2 regions of the Dielma fastidiosa genome follow, and region 1 is predicted to be linked to the other one. Evidence: riboswitches for the same ligand, from Rfam matches in the RefSeq annotation. Region 1 holds a riboswitch; the other holds the start of a gene.

Region 1 (7,529 bases):
AACCTATGATTAATGAGGGAACTCATGAAGTCTATGTGGATAAGGAGAATGGCTGGACGATCTATACTCAGGATCACAAACTGTCAGCGCAGTGGGAAAACATGGTGCTGATTACTGAAAAAGGCTATGAGATTCTGACTAAATAAAGCGGGGTAAAAAACATGAAAGCACTGTTTGTTATTGATATGGTTAATGGCTTTGTGAAAGAGGGCGCGATGCATGATATAAAAATTATGAGCATCGTACCATGCATTGAAAATCTTGTTCGTGAATTTGACGGTGACTGTTATTTCATCCGTGATGCGCATGATCGTGATGCTGTTGAGTTTAAAAGCTTTCCTTCTCATTGTGTTAAAGGAACAAGTGAATCAGAGGTCATTGATGAACTGCGTCCTTATGTGAAAAAGGAAATTCTAAAGAATTCAACGAATGCTTTTCATGCGATTGATCCGCATCTCTATGATGGCTATGATGAATTTGTGCTGTGCGGCTGCTGTACCGATATCTGTGTGCTGCAGTTCGCATTGTCATTGAAAACCTATCTGAATCAGATTGACAGCAATCATAAGGTAAAGATTGTCAAAGCGGGGGTTGCCACTTATGACGCGCAGCATCATAAGGCTGAGGGGTATCACAGCATGGCACTGAAGCTGATGGAACAGTCAGGCATTGAATTAATTTAAAATAATGTGGCTCTTCTGACTTGGAAGAGTTTTGTTTTATGATGCTATAAGTGAGAGTCTTCATTTAGGAAAGCAGGCGGCTATGGGTAAAAAACAATTAAGCGATTTCTATAATGCAAAGCATTTCTGTTTTGATGAAAGTACACGTGCCTGCTTGCGGACATGTGGTTTTCACTCTTCCTTTTGTTATACTGATGATCTAAGCATTGGTCCGCTGATTCCTTATGATTCTTCAGACCGCATGAATTATTTCTTAGCTTATGCATTTATTGGCGATTCAGCGTATAAGTATAACAGGGCTTATATAAGGAATCATATTCAAAACAATGCTGACTTCTTAAATGCGATAACTAAGAAGAATGATTCAATGGTTATTTGGTTTAGTAACGCTTCATGGGAATATATAGGCGCTTTATTTGCATTATCTCTAATTGATGATGCTAATGATATTTGCTTAATTAATTGTTCTGAGCATATTCATCCACAGACGGGTAAGCCCTTTGTTACATCTGCTCAAGCCGGCTTCATAAGTGATGAGCCTGAATGTGATAATGATTTTATTAAGCTGATAAAAGAATGTGATAAATCTGATCAGAAGATTGCAAGAATGAAGCATGAATGGATCAGTGTTAAAAAGGAACCTGAAAAGGTTCGGCTGATCAAAAATGGGCAGCTCCTATTAAGGGATGAGGAATCCATGATTAAAATAATTAAGACTTTTGTACAGGAAGAAGCTGATTATGATATAGATACACTCTTATATAAGGTGCAAAGTAAAATGATTTCAAACGAAAAGATTTCGGTTTCACCTAAATTTATATTCACCTTTATTTTGAAACATTATCAACATTTTATAGGTAGGAATGATATTTTCAAATGCCGGCAGCCAAAGCTATGATGAACATGTCATAGCTTTTATTCTGACCGTAAGTTAAGATGGGAGATAACTTGATTTTTATCCGATAATTATTGTTTTTCGATAATTTCATGATATAATTTAATTATAAATTATTGTTTTTCAATAATACTGGAGGTGAATTTATGAACTTTATACTCGCTGATCAATATCCGCTGATTATGCTGATACTTACTGCCGCGGCTATTCTGTTTGTCTTGCAGTATCGGCGCAATGAATCACGCATAAGTTTTCAAAAACGTGTGCAATGGCTGAAATACGCTGCTTATTTCGCATTATCGCTGTTGATTATCGGTTACGGTATTCGCATAATTTTAACTTTTATCTTTTCAATTGAATACTTTAAAATCAAATTCAGCGGCGGCCTGCTTATTTTGTATGATCCTATTGTCCGTTTGTTCTATGCGTTCATGATATTGAAAATTTTTAAAGCCGGTCTGATAATGCTTAATAATTTTTCCAAGGCAAGAATTTTTGATGCTGAAAATCTGATGGCTATGTCAAAGGTAAATCAAGGTATCATGAAGCTCTTGATTGTTCGCATAATAGCCAATATAGGATATTGTTTATGTATGATGGGTATTGATTTTTCAAGTAATCATGCATATCCATCTTTATATTACAGCTTTGATTCGGTTTATGGCATCTTATCACTCTTTATATTGATGCTGGTTATCAGTGTAATAACGGTTATTTATGAAAAAGCTGCAGAACAATATAATGAGAACTGCCTGATTGTCTAGGAGGTAAAATGAATGATAGTAAATAAGGAAACAATTTCAAACCATCCATGGCTTTTACTTAGTCTGCTGGTGACTGCATTATTATTACTGCTGATTTATATGAAAAAGGAGAAACAAATGAATTTTCATAAAAAGTTAGCCCTGCTTAGATTGTTGATTGTACTGGCAATGGGTTCTATTGCCTTAATGCTGATTTGTGTTGTCTTTATCCTTCTGTCAATCGCGGGGACACTAACTTCTATAAGCTTGGCAAGCGGTGTTTTGTTTATCCTAGCTATATTTGCTTTTCTTATGCTTTATCTGCCGGCTGTCTTCCGTTTCATTAAGGCCTATCATTGTCTGATGGTGAATTTAAGCAAGGAAGAACTATTTGTGAAGGATAATGCGGATGCTGTTCAGCAAATGGCTAAATGCACTTTTCGGCTGTTAATTACCAATTTGTTTTTTATGCTGATTAATTGTTTAATGACATTAAGCATTGGCAGCAGTGCTGTGATTGCAGTGTATGATTATGGTTTTGAATCATGGACAGGCCAGTTTTTAGCTGCGCTTCTTTTGAATCTGACTGCGGTGATTTTTGTGAAAAGCATTGAGCTTTATAATGAGAATAGGTTGACGATCTGATATGAGTATTCAAATACATTTAAAGGAAATTCTGCTGGAAAGAGGCATGACCGCAAAGGAACTGGCAGAAATTATAGATATTACAGAAGCTAATTTGAGCATTTTATGCAGCGGCAAGGCTAAGGCAGTGCGATTTTCCACATTGGAAAAGATCTGCAAGGTATTGTCATGTGATGTAGGGGATATCTTGAATTATAAGGAAGATTGAATTTTTGTTTACCAACCCTTTCTTATACATAAAAATGGCTATACTTCAAATACTAAGCGTAAAATACGGGATTTTTCATAAACTCAACCAGCCGTTGGGAGAAATCCAACGAAGCGTTGTTTTATTCAACCATGCGTCTGTTCATTCCTGACGGCTCGGCATTTATAATAAACGTGTAAGAAAGGATGGGGTGAAGAGCATTTCGGCCCCAAGGTATTGTAATGAAAACATTAGGAACTAAAATAAGTGAATATCGTAAAATGAAAGGCATGACACAGGATGAATTGGCTGAAAAACTGAATGTTTCAGGACAGGCGGTGTCAAAGTGGGAGAATGATTTATCAATTCCGGATCTGCCGCTGTTAATTGAACTGGCGAAATTTTTCCATGTTACCCTTGATGAATTGATTCTGCCTGAGGAAAAGATTCAGCCAGTGCTGCTGCCGGCCGGTGAGCGCAAGGATATCAATCAGATGTTTCTCAGGATGACCGTTGACAGTGTTAAGGGAGATCGGGTCAGAATGAATCTGCCGATGTCTTTAGTGAAGGCGGCGGCTGAGATTGGCTTGGATATTTCCAAGGTTTCCGGCAATGGCTCCCATGGTTTTGAAAATATTGATCTTTCCGCAATCATTCAGTTAGTTGAAAATGGTATGATCGGCCGCTTAATGGAAGTTGACAGTGCGGAAGGCGATCATGTGGAAATCTATGTGGAATAATTATGCTGATTAAAGTACGCACAAAGAAGCTGGCGTTAACCATCCCGGTTCCTAACTGGTTGCTGCTGAATCCCTTTTGCACATCTTATGTGCTGCGCAGGGTTAATCAAGAACAAGTCGCTGTACCGGTAATCAGTTCGCATCAAATGCAGGCTTTTGGCCGACTGATTCATGATATCAAAAGAACACATGGATCTTTGACACTGCTTGAGGTAGAAGCGGCGGATGGAACATATGTCGAAATAAGGTTATAGGATTCATTGATTGAAAATGATTATCGCTTACATAGAAAATGATATAAATATTTTCAGAAAACTATTTACAAATATTTCATAATGAAGTAAACTTGTTTCATAAATAAAAAACAAGAGGTAGCGATGTAGAAGAGTACATTTGTGAGGAGGCATCCTGTGATCAAATGGAAAGGCAGCCATCGCCGAACATGAGGATAAGGCATTATGCTTGTGTGAGACTATGGGAAATACTCATAGGATTCCTACATTTATTGTAGAGGCGCTTTGTTTTACGATAGAAACTATTGTGAAGCGTCTTTTACCAAAGACGTTTTTTATTTTATACAGGAGGATCAGAATATGAAATATTTTAGAAGTTTTATTGGATTTGGTTTATTATCCATGATGCTGTGTACGCTTGCCGCCTGCGGCAGTAATGATGCACCGGCTAATGACATGGATAATCAGAATGTATTGCGGGTAGGAATGGAATGTGCCTATGCGCCGAATAACTGGCAGGAGGATCAGGCCAGTGATACAAATCTGCCGATTGAAAATGTGTCAGGCTTTTATGCGGAGGGTTATGATGTGCAGATGGCAAAACAGATCGGCTCGGCATTGGATGCGGAAATCGTAATTGTTAAGCTGAGCTGGGACGGTTTGATTGATTCATTAAAAAGCGGTCAGATCGACATGGTCATTGCAGGTATGGCAGATACCGAGGATCGCCGTCAATCAGTGAATTTCTCTGATTTCTATTCAGTTCGTAAAACTGAATATGTGATTGTGGTTGATGAAAATTCATCCTATGCGGATGCTGATTCACTCAGTGATTTTGCCGGTGCCAGTCTTTTAGGTCAGAAAAATACCAAATATGATGAAGTAATCGATCAAATCGAGGGTGTCGATCATCTGCCGCCGGTCACTGATGTGGCAAATATGATTGCCCGTCTGAATCAGGGAGCGGCTGACGGTATTGTTTTAGATACTGAATCAGCGGTTGCTTATACAAATGTCTATCCTAATTTAGTAACGATTTCTTTTCCTGATGGACAGGGGTTTGAGTTAGGCTTTAATGGTGCCTGCATCGGATTACGCAAAGAAGACACGGCATTGCTGGATCAGGTAAATGCCGCGCTGGCTGAAATACCAACGGAAACACGTCAGGAAATGCTGACGCAGGCACAAGCCAAAATGCCGTAGTAGGGTTTGCTTATGCAACTGAAAATAAATGACGCTGCCACGCTGCGTGCTTATCCCCAGCATGCCTGGTTTCTGGGCTGGCTGTTTGCTTTGCTGGATGCATGGCTGCTGTTAATATGTAAGGGGAGTTTTACACTATCAATCTATAACCGGATTCCGATGATTTTGTGGTATTTGCTTTTGGCAGCCGCATTTGCTTATATACCTTTTTCAGCCTATGCGCATAAGAAAAAAGCGTTACAGAAATGGCTGCATCGATATTTTATCTTTACCCTTGTTTTCTTTGGTATCGTACTGCTTGACTGCGGTATTGCCAGATTCATTCAGCTCTTTGTTCAGTCAATCCATGCTGAAAGCAATCCGGAAGGCTTTGTGCCATCGATGATTTATATGGCCTATCAATCAAGAGCGACTTACCTTAGAGGCATCAGCGGTACGCTGCAGGTATCGTTGATTGGAACTTTATGCGGCTTTCTTTTGGCAATCCTGCTTTCCTTTCTGCGGATACAGGTTCCTGATCGCCGTGATGCTGACAGCATACAGATTTTAAAACTGATAGGTCAAAGCTTTGCGAAAACCTATACGACGATTATCCGCGGTACACCAATGATGGTTCAGGTCTTGATTATCAATGCTATCGGTTTTACATTAGCCCGTATGGCAATGCCAAACGCGCCCATCTCCGAGGTTAATAAAATTTGGTCTTTCTTCTTGGCTTCGGCAATTACCGTTTCATTAAATTCAGCAGCTTATCTGGCTGAGGTACTGCGCGGCGGTGTGGAATCTTTGGATAAGGGGCAGAAGGAAGCGGCCCGCTCCTTGGGCATGACTCAGTGGCAGGCGATGATGAAGGTTTTATTTCCACAGGCGGTTAAAAACAGTATACCGGCAATCGGCAATGAATTTATCATTAATATTAAAGATACTTCGGTACTTACCACCATTGGTTTTTTTGAACTGATGTTTGCGAATAGTACAATTTCAGGTACTTATTATAAAGGCTTGGAAGTTTATTTGGTTACAGCACTGATTTATTTGCTGCTGACCTATAGCATTACCCGACTGCTTAATTATGCGGCCCGCCGTTTAGATATGCCGGCATCACGCGGTATTCCAAGCAGTAATTAGGAGGCATTTATGGAAGAAATTATCCGTATTGAAAATCTTGAGAAGTCTTTTGATCAGCTGCGTGTATTAAAGAATATTAATTTGAATGTGAAAAAGGGTGAGGTGGTCTGTATTATCGGAGCCAGCGGCAGCGGTAAAAGTACGCTGTTGAGATGTATTAACCTGCTTGAAGAACCAGATGCCGGTCATATTTATTTTAAAGACCAAGACCTGACGGATCTGAGTACCGATATCAACGTATTGCGGGAAAACATCGGCATGGTTTTTCAGGGCTTCAATTTATTTAATAATAAAAATGTATTGGATAACTGTACGCTGGCAATGACGGCGGTAAAGAAAATGAAGCAAGCAGAAGCTGAAGCAATTGCCATCCGGCATTTAACGGCTGTGGGTTTAAAGGAATTTATTTATGCTGATTCACGAACCTTATCCGGCGGTCAGAAGCAGCGTGTCGCCATTGCCAGAGCCTTGTGTATGAATCCGGAAATTATGCTGTTTGATGAACCGACAAGTGCCCTTGATCCGGAAATTGTCAAGGAAGTGCTGGATGTTATGCAGCGGCTGGCTAATGAGGGCATGACAATGGTTGTTGTTACCCATGAAATGCAGTTTGCCAGAGAAGTCAGTGACCGTGTGGTGTTTATGGATCAGGGAGTAATCTTAGAGGAAGCATCGCCTGAACAAATCTTCACCCAGCCGCAAATGCCGCGGACAAGAGAATTTTTAAGCCGCTATTTATAGGAGAAAAATATGAAAACTGTTTATGAAACATATCAAAATGAAACGATGTATCCAGATTTAGATATTCACCAGGCATGCCGTCGGCTGAGTCAGGCAATCCAATGCAGGACAACCTCTTATGTTGATGTCAGCAAGGTTGATGATGCTCAGTTTAAACGCCTGCATGATGTAATCCGCACATCTTTTCCGCAAGTGATGCATCATGGTGAGGTAAGCATGCATGGCAACAGTATGCTGATTAAGCTGACAGGCAGTGATCAAACGTTAAAGCCAATCCTGCTGATGTCACATCTTGATGTTGTACCGGTTGTTAAGGGTACTGAAAAAGATT
Region 2 (7,529 bases), on a different contig from region 1:
TGAAGAATTAATTCGGCAGGAAGAGATGCGGCTTTTTCGTCTGCGGGAAATGCAGGACTATTTCACAATGATTCAAGAATCAAAGAGCTTGCTTACAGAGCATTTGCTTGATGATAATTATAATGTTTTTAATTTTGGCAGCTGTGCGAAACCAGATGCAGTTACCTTAAAGGCGATTGAACAGCTTGCGGAGGCAATGCCGTTTTCTTATATCGCAATTAAAGTATCAAAAGCGAGCTTGTTTGATGAACAGCAGCCACTGGCGGTCAGCATCGGGCTTGGTATTTTAGAGCGTAATCGTAAAAAGCTGGGTGTAGAGCTGCCACCTCAGATTGAGAAGACAAGAAGCCGTAAAATCTTGCAGATTTTGATTTTGAGCGCTGATCCTTTTCATCTGCAAAGGCATGAGCTGGCCCCTTTGCTTGAAGAGGTTAAACGCCGCGGGATTGCTGTGAGTGATGATATTGTCGGCAGAATTTATATCAGCTATCAGGAGAATGGCACTTTTATACATGGTATTGGCTTGAGCGTACCTATTGATAATGAAAAATAAATCATTCACAATTCCCTTGACCTGTTAGCTGCTAACAGGTTTAAAATACAATTATTCCAAAGGGAGGAATAGAAATGAAAAAGTTACTGCTTTCTGTAACACTGGCTTTAGGCATGGTTGTCAGCCTAGCCGGATGTTCCAACACAACAGGCAATGAAACGAAGGATAATACTTCGGTTTCAGGTGTGTTTACTGGTACTTCTACTGGTATGCAGGGTCCTGTTACGGTTGAAATGACAATCGAAGAAGGCAAGATTACCAAGGTTGAATTGACTGAATGTCATGAGACTGCTGGTCTTGCCGACGTTGCTCTTGAGCGTATTCCTGCACAGATCGTCGAGCATCAGACAACAACATTGGATACTGTGACAGGTGCTACACTGGCGAGCAACGCAATTATGCGGGCAGCGAATGAAGCTGCTAAAGCAGCTGGTTTAGATACTGATGCACTGGCTGCCAATGCATATCACGCACAAGCAGGTGAAGATGAAAAATGGAGTGCTGACGTTGTTGTTGTCGGCGGCGGCGGTGCCGGTTTAAGTGCAGCCATTTCGGCAGCACAGCAGGGCGCTAAGGTTATCCTTGTTGAAAAAAGCTCATTCTTGGGCGGTGACACAATGATGGCCGGCGGTGCTTTCAATGCGGTTGATACAGTTGCTCAAGGTGAACGTGTATTATCTGAAGCACAAAAGCACACAATGGATTCTTATCTTGAATTATCAGCAAGTGATGAAGCTCTGCATTTTGATCAGTTCCCAGAATGGGCTGAAGTATTAGCACAGCTGCAAAGTGATATCAATGATTTCTATGCAGCGAATGCAGGCAAGACAGCCGGTGTCGATATGCCTGGCTTTGACAGCATCTCATTACATATGTGGCATATTTATGTTGGCGGTCTGCGTCAGATGAATGACGGCACATGGATTGCTTCTGACATTGATTTAGCCCGCACATTAGCTGAAAGTGCTCTTGATTCTTATGACTGGGCAGGTTCTTTAGGTGTAGGTACTGCATCTCATGAGGGTGCCGGTGAAACACTGTATACCGTATTAGGCGCCATGTGGCCAAGAACGCATGCTTATACAGCCGGTGTTCCTTTGATTCAATTATTGAAGGATGCAGCTGAAGCTGAGGGTGTTACCATTTATACAGAAACTGAAGCAACTAAACTGCTGACTGATGAAAATGGCAAGGTAAACGGTATTGAAGCTGAAAAAGCGGACGGTACTAAGGTTACGATTGATGCTGCGAATGGTGTTGTACTTGCCAGCGGCGGTTATTGCGCAAATCCTAAGATGGTTAAAGAATATGATAATTATTGGGGTGATGATCTGACTGATCACACTTTGACTACTAATGTCGGCACCAATACTGGTGATGGTATTGTCATGGCGATGGAAATCGGCGCGGCTACGGTTGATTTAGGTGTATCTCAGCTGATGCCTTCATCTTCACCAATTAAGGGTACGATGACAGACGGTATCTGGGCTGATGCTTCAGAACAGATCTGGATTGACGGCAACGGCAAACGTTTTGTTAACGAATATGCGGAACGTGACGTTTTAGCTAAGGCTTCACTTGAATTAGATAACGGTATTTTCTATATCATTTATGCAGGCAGCGGCACACAGGAAGCGGATGGCTTATGCAAGGGTACATCACTGGATGCGGGTCTGTTTGGTACAACGGTTCAATCAATGGTTGACAATGGCCATGTATGGTATGGTTCTACTTTAGCTGAATTGGCTGAGGCTACGAAGAATGCAGCCGGCGGTGCAACGCCAGCATTCACTGAAGAACAGCTGCGTGAAGTAATTGAAACTTATAACAGTTATGTAGCAAATCAAAGTGATCCTGATTTCGGTAAGGAAGTATTAGCAGGGGCTATCGATCTTGAAACGATTGAAAATGATCCAAGTGTTGGTATCGTTATCTCTCCTCGTAAGGCATCTTTACATCATACAATGGGCGGTGTTGTAATCAATACAAGCGCTGAAGTATTAAATGAAGAAGGCAACGTCATCGAAGGCTTATGGGCTGCCGGTGAAGTTACAGGCGGCGTTCATGCGGGTAACCGTTTGGGCGGCAATGCAATTGCTGATATCTTCACATTTGGTCAGATTGCCGGTGAACATGCCGGTGCTGCAAAATAGCATATGAAATAAACCTCTCTGTCATGGAGAGGTTTTCTAATCCTTGACAGTTAAGCTGATTTAGCTTAATATTAAAGTTAAGTGACTGAGATTGAAAACTAATGCAAAAAAATGTTGACTTTAGTTATCAGCTCATGTATACTTAACAAGTAAAGATTACGTGGAAAGTAGAAGCACCCCTTCTCACCTGATGGCTGAAGTCATAGGTCAATGCGACGAACGATCAAAAGAGATCAATGTTGATAGCGGGTGCAGACTGTACCCGCTTTTCTTTTGTACACTAAAATGGAGGTGTCGGTTATTAATAAAAAAGTGATTCCCAATAATGTGAACGATGATTTAGTTAATGAGAAGATCAAATTTAAAGAAGTTCTGGTTATTGGCCCTGAAGGTGAACAACTTGGAATTAAACTACGTCGTGAAGCATTAGAAATAGCTTATGACAAGGAATTAGATTTGCTATGTGTTTCGCCTAATTCTGTTCCACCGGTTTGTAAGATTGTAAACTATGGTCGTTACCGTTTCGAACAACAGAAGAAGACTAAAGAAGCAAAGAAAAAACAGCATGTTACAGAGGTAAAACCTTTACGTCTGTCACCGGTTATTGACAAACATGACTTTGAAACCAAACTGCGTCAGGCACGCGGCTGGCTGGAAGACGGCATGAAGGTCAAGATTGACATGCGTTTCCGCGGCCGTCTAATTACGCGTCTAGAAGTTGGTAAAAAGATCATGGACAGCTTTGTAGAAGAATGTCAGGATATTGCCAATATCGAAAAGAAGCCATTGCTGGAAGGAAACACAATGTCAACCGTATTGGCACCGAAAAAGAAATAAATACTAGGAGGGTTATTGATATGCCAAAAATGAAAACACACAGAGGACTTGCAAAACGTGTAAAAATGACAGGTTCTGGTAAATTGAAAAGAAGTCATGCTTTTACATCTCACCGTTTCCACGGAAAAACTAAAAAGCAAAGACGTCAATTAGCTAAGTCAGGATTGATCAACAAGACTGATTACAAGCGCATTAAGTTAATGCTGATTAAATAAGGTAAATAGGAGGAATAAAAGATGGCAAGAGTTAAAGGCGGAATCGTATCACGCAACAGAAGAAAAAGAACATTAAAATTAGCTAAGGGCTATTTTGGTTCAAAACATTTATTATACAGAACTGCACATGAACAGGTAATGCGTTCACTGCGCTATGCATACAGAGACAGAAAACAATTGAAGCGTGAAATGCGTAAATTATGGATTGCACGTATCAATGCTGGTGCTCGTTTAAATGATATGAGCTATTCTACATTAATGCATGGTTTAAAAGTGGCTGGTATCACAATCAACCGTAAGATGCTTTCTGAAATCGCTATTCATGATCCTAAGGGATTCACAGCAATCTGCGACAAAGCTAAAAAAGCATTAGAAAAATAAATCCTTTAACCTCTGAGCAATCAGAGGTTTTTCTTTATGGCAAATGATAAATTTTATAACTGCATCAACCTTTTTAGCCAACTGTTTGAGAACGTGGTATAATATTTATAAAGAAGAGGTTCAAAACCATGAATGGAGGAAGATTTATGGACAAAAAGATCATTATTACGATTGCCAGAGAATATGGCAGCGGCGGCCGTGAGATTGGCAAAAAAATCGCCGATAAGCTTAAAATTCCTTTTTATGATAAAGAATTGATTACGATGGCAGCTAAAGAGAGCGGCTTCAAGCAAGAAATGTTTGAAAAGAATGATGAGCAGGTAGATTACAGCAATAATTATTTGACTGCCATCGGTTATGTGCTGGGTTCTCCGATAGCTGGTTTAACGGATATTTCAATGAATGATGAGCTGCATCAGATTCAGGCAAATGTAATCCGTCAGCTGGCAGAGAAGGGAAGCTGTGTGATTGTCGGCCGCTGTGCAAATTATGTGCTGCGCAATGATCCATCACTGGTATCCTTGTTTATTACCGGTAAAACGGAAGATAAGGTCTTAAGAGTTGTGAATGATTATCATACGGCGTCTTTGGAGGATGCGGAAAAGCTAATGGAAAAGACGGATAAACGCCGTGGCAATTATTATAATTATTATACGAATCAGGATTGGAAGGATGCCCAGCATTATGATTTATGTGTAAATAGTTCTGTGCTGGGAATTGATAAAACGGTGGATTTGATTTGTGAGTTCATTAATTTAAAAGCATAAAATAATGAGAACAGGCTGATTTAAAGGCCTGTTTCTTGCTTTATCAGGGTGTGTAAATCAACAATGTAAGCGGTTTACAAGAAAGTTTTTTCATAAATTTACTGAAAAGAGTTGACAAATGCTTCACTTCAGCATAAGATAGGAACATACAAAAAACGTATAGAGGCAGCGATGCATCAGAGTAATCAGCGGAGTCGGCGGACTGTGAAGCTGGTGAAAGGTAACCATCGCCGAAAGAGAGCTTTGGCAAAGGCTTGTCTTGGGGTTATAGGGAATACCTATAACACTCCTTCAGCAATGAAGAGGAGCTATTAGTACTCGATCGGTAATTAGAGTCGTGCTAATAGCGCGGCTTTTGTATTTTAGAAAGAGGGACAAAAACATGAAAAAATTATTAAGCGTATTTATGGCAGCCATGCTGCTGGCTGGCTGCAGCTCAACACCAGCAGACAACAATCAAGGTGATGCAAAGGATACCTTTACTGTAGGTATGGAATGTAACTATGCACCATTTAACTGGACAGATCCTCAGGCTAGTGATTTCAATGTCGCAATCAGCGACGGCGGTTATTGTGATGGTTATGATGTTCAGATTGCCAAAGCGGTAGCAGAGAGCTTAGGTAAAGAATTAGTCATTGCGAAGCTGGATTGGGATGCACTGGAACCATCATTAAATTCAGGTATTATCGATGCGATTATCGCCGGTATGACAGATACTGCGGAACGCCGTCAGAATGCTGATTTCACAGAACCTTATTATCAGTCACAGATGGTTATGGTTGTCTTGAAGGATGGCGCTTATGCGAATGCATCAACACTTGATGACTTTGCCGGTTCAACCATTCTTGGTCAGATGAATACAATGTATGATACAGTTATCGATCAAATCAAAGATGTTAAGCATGCGACACCGTTAGAATCATATCCATATATGATCATGTCATTATTAAATGGAGAGGTTGACGGTATTACTGCTGAAACACCGGTAGGACAAGGCGCTGTAGCGGCACATCCTGAGCTTGCGTTGGTTGAATTTGATGAAGGCAAGGGCTTCAATATTGATTTAAGTGATACAGCCGTATCTGTTGCCGTTAAAAAAGGGAATACTGAATTACTTGAAGGAATCCAAAAAGCATTAGATGGTATCAGTGAAGAAGATCGTTCATTGATGATGGAAGCAGCGACAACGCGTCAGCCTGCTAACGAATAAGATAGAAAGAGGACGGTACGAATATGAATTTGATAGAAGTTATATCAGTGACTAACCCAAATATGATCGCTGATGCCTGGAATGTATTTATCAAATATAAATCATTGCTTCTCATCGGTGTAAGAAATACACTGATCGTTGCGCTGATAGGTACGCTGGTGGGTTTGCTGATCGGGTTAGTGATTGGCGCCATTCGTGCCGTAACCCAGAATAAAGAGGCAAGTGATTCTGCCTTTATAAGGATTATTAAAAAAATTGGTTATCTGATTACCAGTATTTATGTATCCATCTTCCGAGGTACACCGATGATGGTACAGGCAATGTTTTTGTTTTATGCGCTGAAACCGATTTTGAACTGGAATCCGATCAGCGCGGCTTGTGTGATTATTTCAATCAATACCGGTGCGTATATGGCGGAAATTATCCGTTCAGGTATTCAGTCAGTAGACCGCGGACAAAGTGAAGCCGCCCGTTCAATCGGTATGACATCGATTCAGACGATGCGTTATGTTATTCTGCCGCAGGCCATTAAGAACGCATTCCCGTCAATCGGCAATGAGTTTATCGTTAATATTAAGGACAGCAGTGTTCTGTCAGTAATCGGTTTCTCAGAGTTATTCTGGCAGGCAAAAAGTATTGCCGGTTCAACGTTCTCAACAAGTGAACCATTCTTAGTTGTTGCGGTAATGTATTTTATTCTGACTTACGCGACAGCGATGCTTCTGAATTATTTTGAAGGCCGTATTAATCATACTAAATCAAGCTTCCCAGCTTCTCAGACTGTGGAAGATTCAACATACTAGGAGGTTGTCAAATGGAGAATATTATTGAAGTCAATCATTTACGCAAAAGCTTTGGCAGCCTTGAGGTATTAAAGGATATTAACTTTAATGTTGAAAAGGGCGAGGTAGTTACCGTCATCGGTTCTTCTGGTTCCGGTAAATCAACAATGCTGCGCTGCATCAATCTGCTTGAAACACCGGACAGCGGTGAAATCCTGGTAAATGGCGTCAATGTCATGGAGGGAGATATCAATAAGCACCGCAGTGAGGTGGGAATGGTTTTCCAATCCTTTAATCTATTCAATAATTATACTGTGCTTGATAACTGTGTGCTCGGCCAGACTAAGGTTTTGAAGCGTTCGCATAAGGAAGCGGTTGACAAGGCACATCAGTATCTGAAAAAGGTCGGCATGGATGAATTCGCGGATAAACCTAGTACCTTATTGTCTGGCGGTCAGAAGCAGCGTGTCGCGATTGCCCGTGCTTTATGCATGGATTGTGTGGTACTGCTGTTTGATGAACCGACCAGTGCGCTGGACCCGGTAACCGTCGGTGAGGTGCTTGATGTTATGAAGCAGCTGGCTGATGAGGGCTTGACTATGGTTGTGGTTACTCATGAAATGGGTTTTGC

The links. A riboswitch is a leader RNA that binds a small molecule or an ion and turns the genes downstream of it on or off. The one in region 1 is predicted to bind lysine.
Region 2: linked by a shared signal. The riboswitch ahead of DWZ33_RS02380 (transporter substrate-binding domain-containing protein) and the one ahead of DWZ33_RS05050 (transporter substrate-binding domain-containing protein) in region 1 are both predicted to bind lysine.

Annotation. Positions count from the first base shown of each region.
Region 1 is NZ_QRQL01000002.1:87,063-94,591, reverse strand. It holds gene map (type I methionyl aminopeptidase) at 1-146, shown strand, start outside; gene DWZ33_RS05085 (cysteine hydrolase family protein) at 162-683, shown strand; gene DWZ33_RS05080 (DUF1835 domain-containing protein) at 766-1,581, shown strand; gene DWZ33_RS05075 (hypothetical protein) at 1,725-2,342, shown strand; gene DWZ33_RS05070 (hypothetical protein) at 2,355-2,966, shown strand; gene DWZ33_RS05065 (helix-turn-helix domain-containing protein) at 2,968-3,174, shown strand; gene DWZ33_RS05060 (helix-turn-helix transcriptional regulator) at 3,396-3,893, shown strand; gene DWZ33_RS05055 (hypothetical protein) at 3,896-4,147, shown strand; lysine riboswitch at 4,252-4,420, shown strand; gene DWZ33_RS05050 (transporter substrate-binding domain-containing protein) at 4,487-5,329, shown strand; gene DWZ33_RS05045 (amino acid ABC transporter permease) at 5,342-6,457, shown strand; gene DWZ33_RS05040 (amino acid ABC transporter ATP-binding protein) at 6,467-7,198, shown strand; gene DWZ33_RS05035 (M20/M25/M40 family metallo-hydrolase) at 7,208-7,529, shown strand, end outside.
Region 2 is NZ_QRQL01000001.1:450,457-457,985, reverse strand. It holds gene DWZ33_RS02410 (MerR family transcriptional regulator) at 1-553, shown strand, start outside; gene DWZ33_RS02405 (FAD-dependent oxidoreductase) at 628-2,706, shown strand; ribosomal protein L20 leader region at 2,866-2,986, shown strand; gene infC (translation initiation factor IF-3) at 2,992-3,543, shown strand; gene rpmI (50S ribosomal protein L35) at 3,564-3,758, shown strand; gene rplT (50S ribosomal protein L20) at 3,780-4,139, shown strand; gene DWZ33_RS02385 (cytidylate kinase-like family protein) at 4,286-4,906, shown strand; lysine riboswitch at 5,059-5,225, shown strand; gene DWZ33_RS02380 (transporter substrate-binding domain-containing protein) at 5,289-6,116, shown strand; gene DWZ33_RS02375 (amino acid ABC transporter permease) at 6,140-6,919, shown strand; gene DWZ33_RS02370 (amino acid ABC transporter ATP-binding protein) at 6,931-7,529, shown strand, end outside.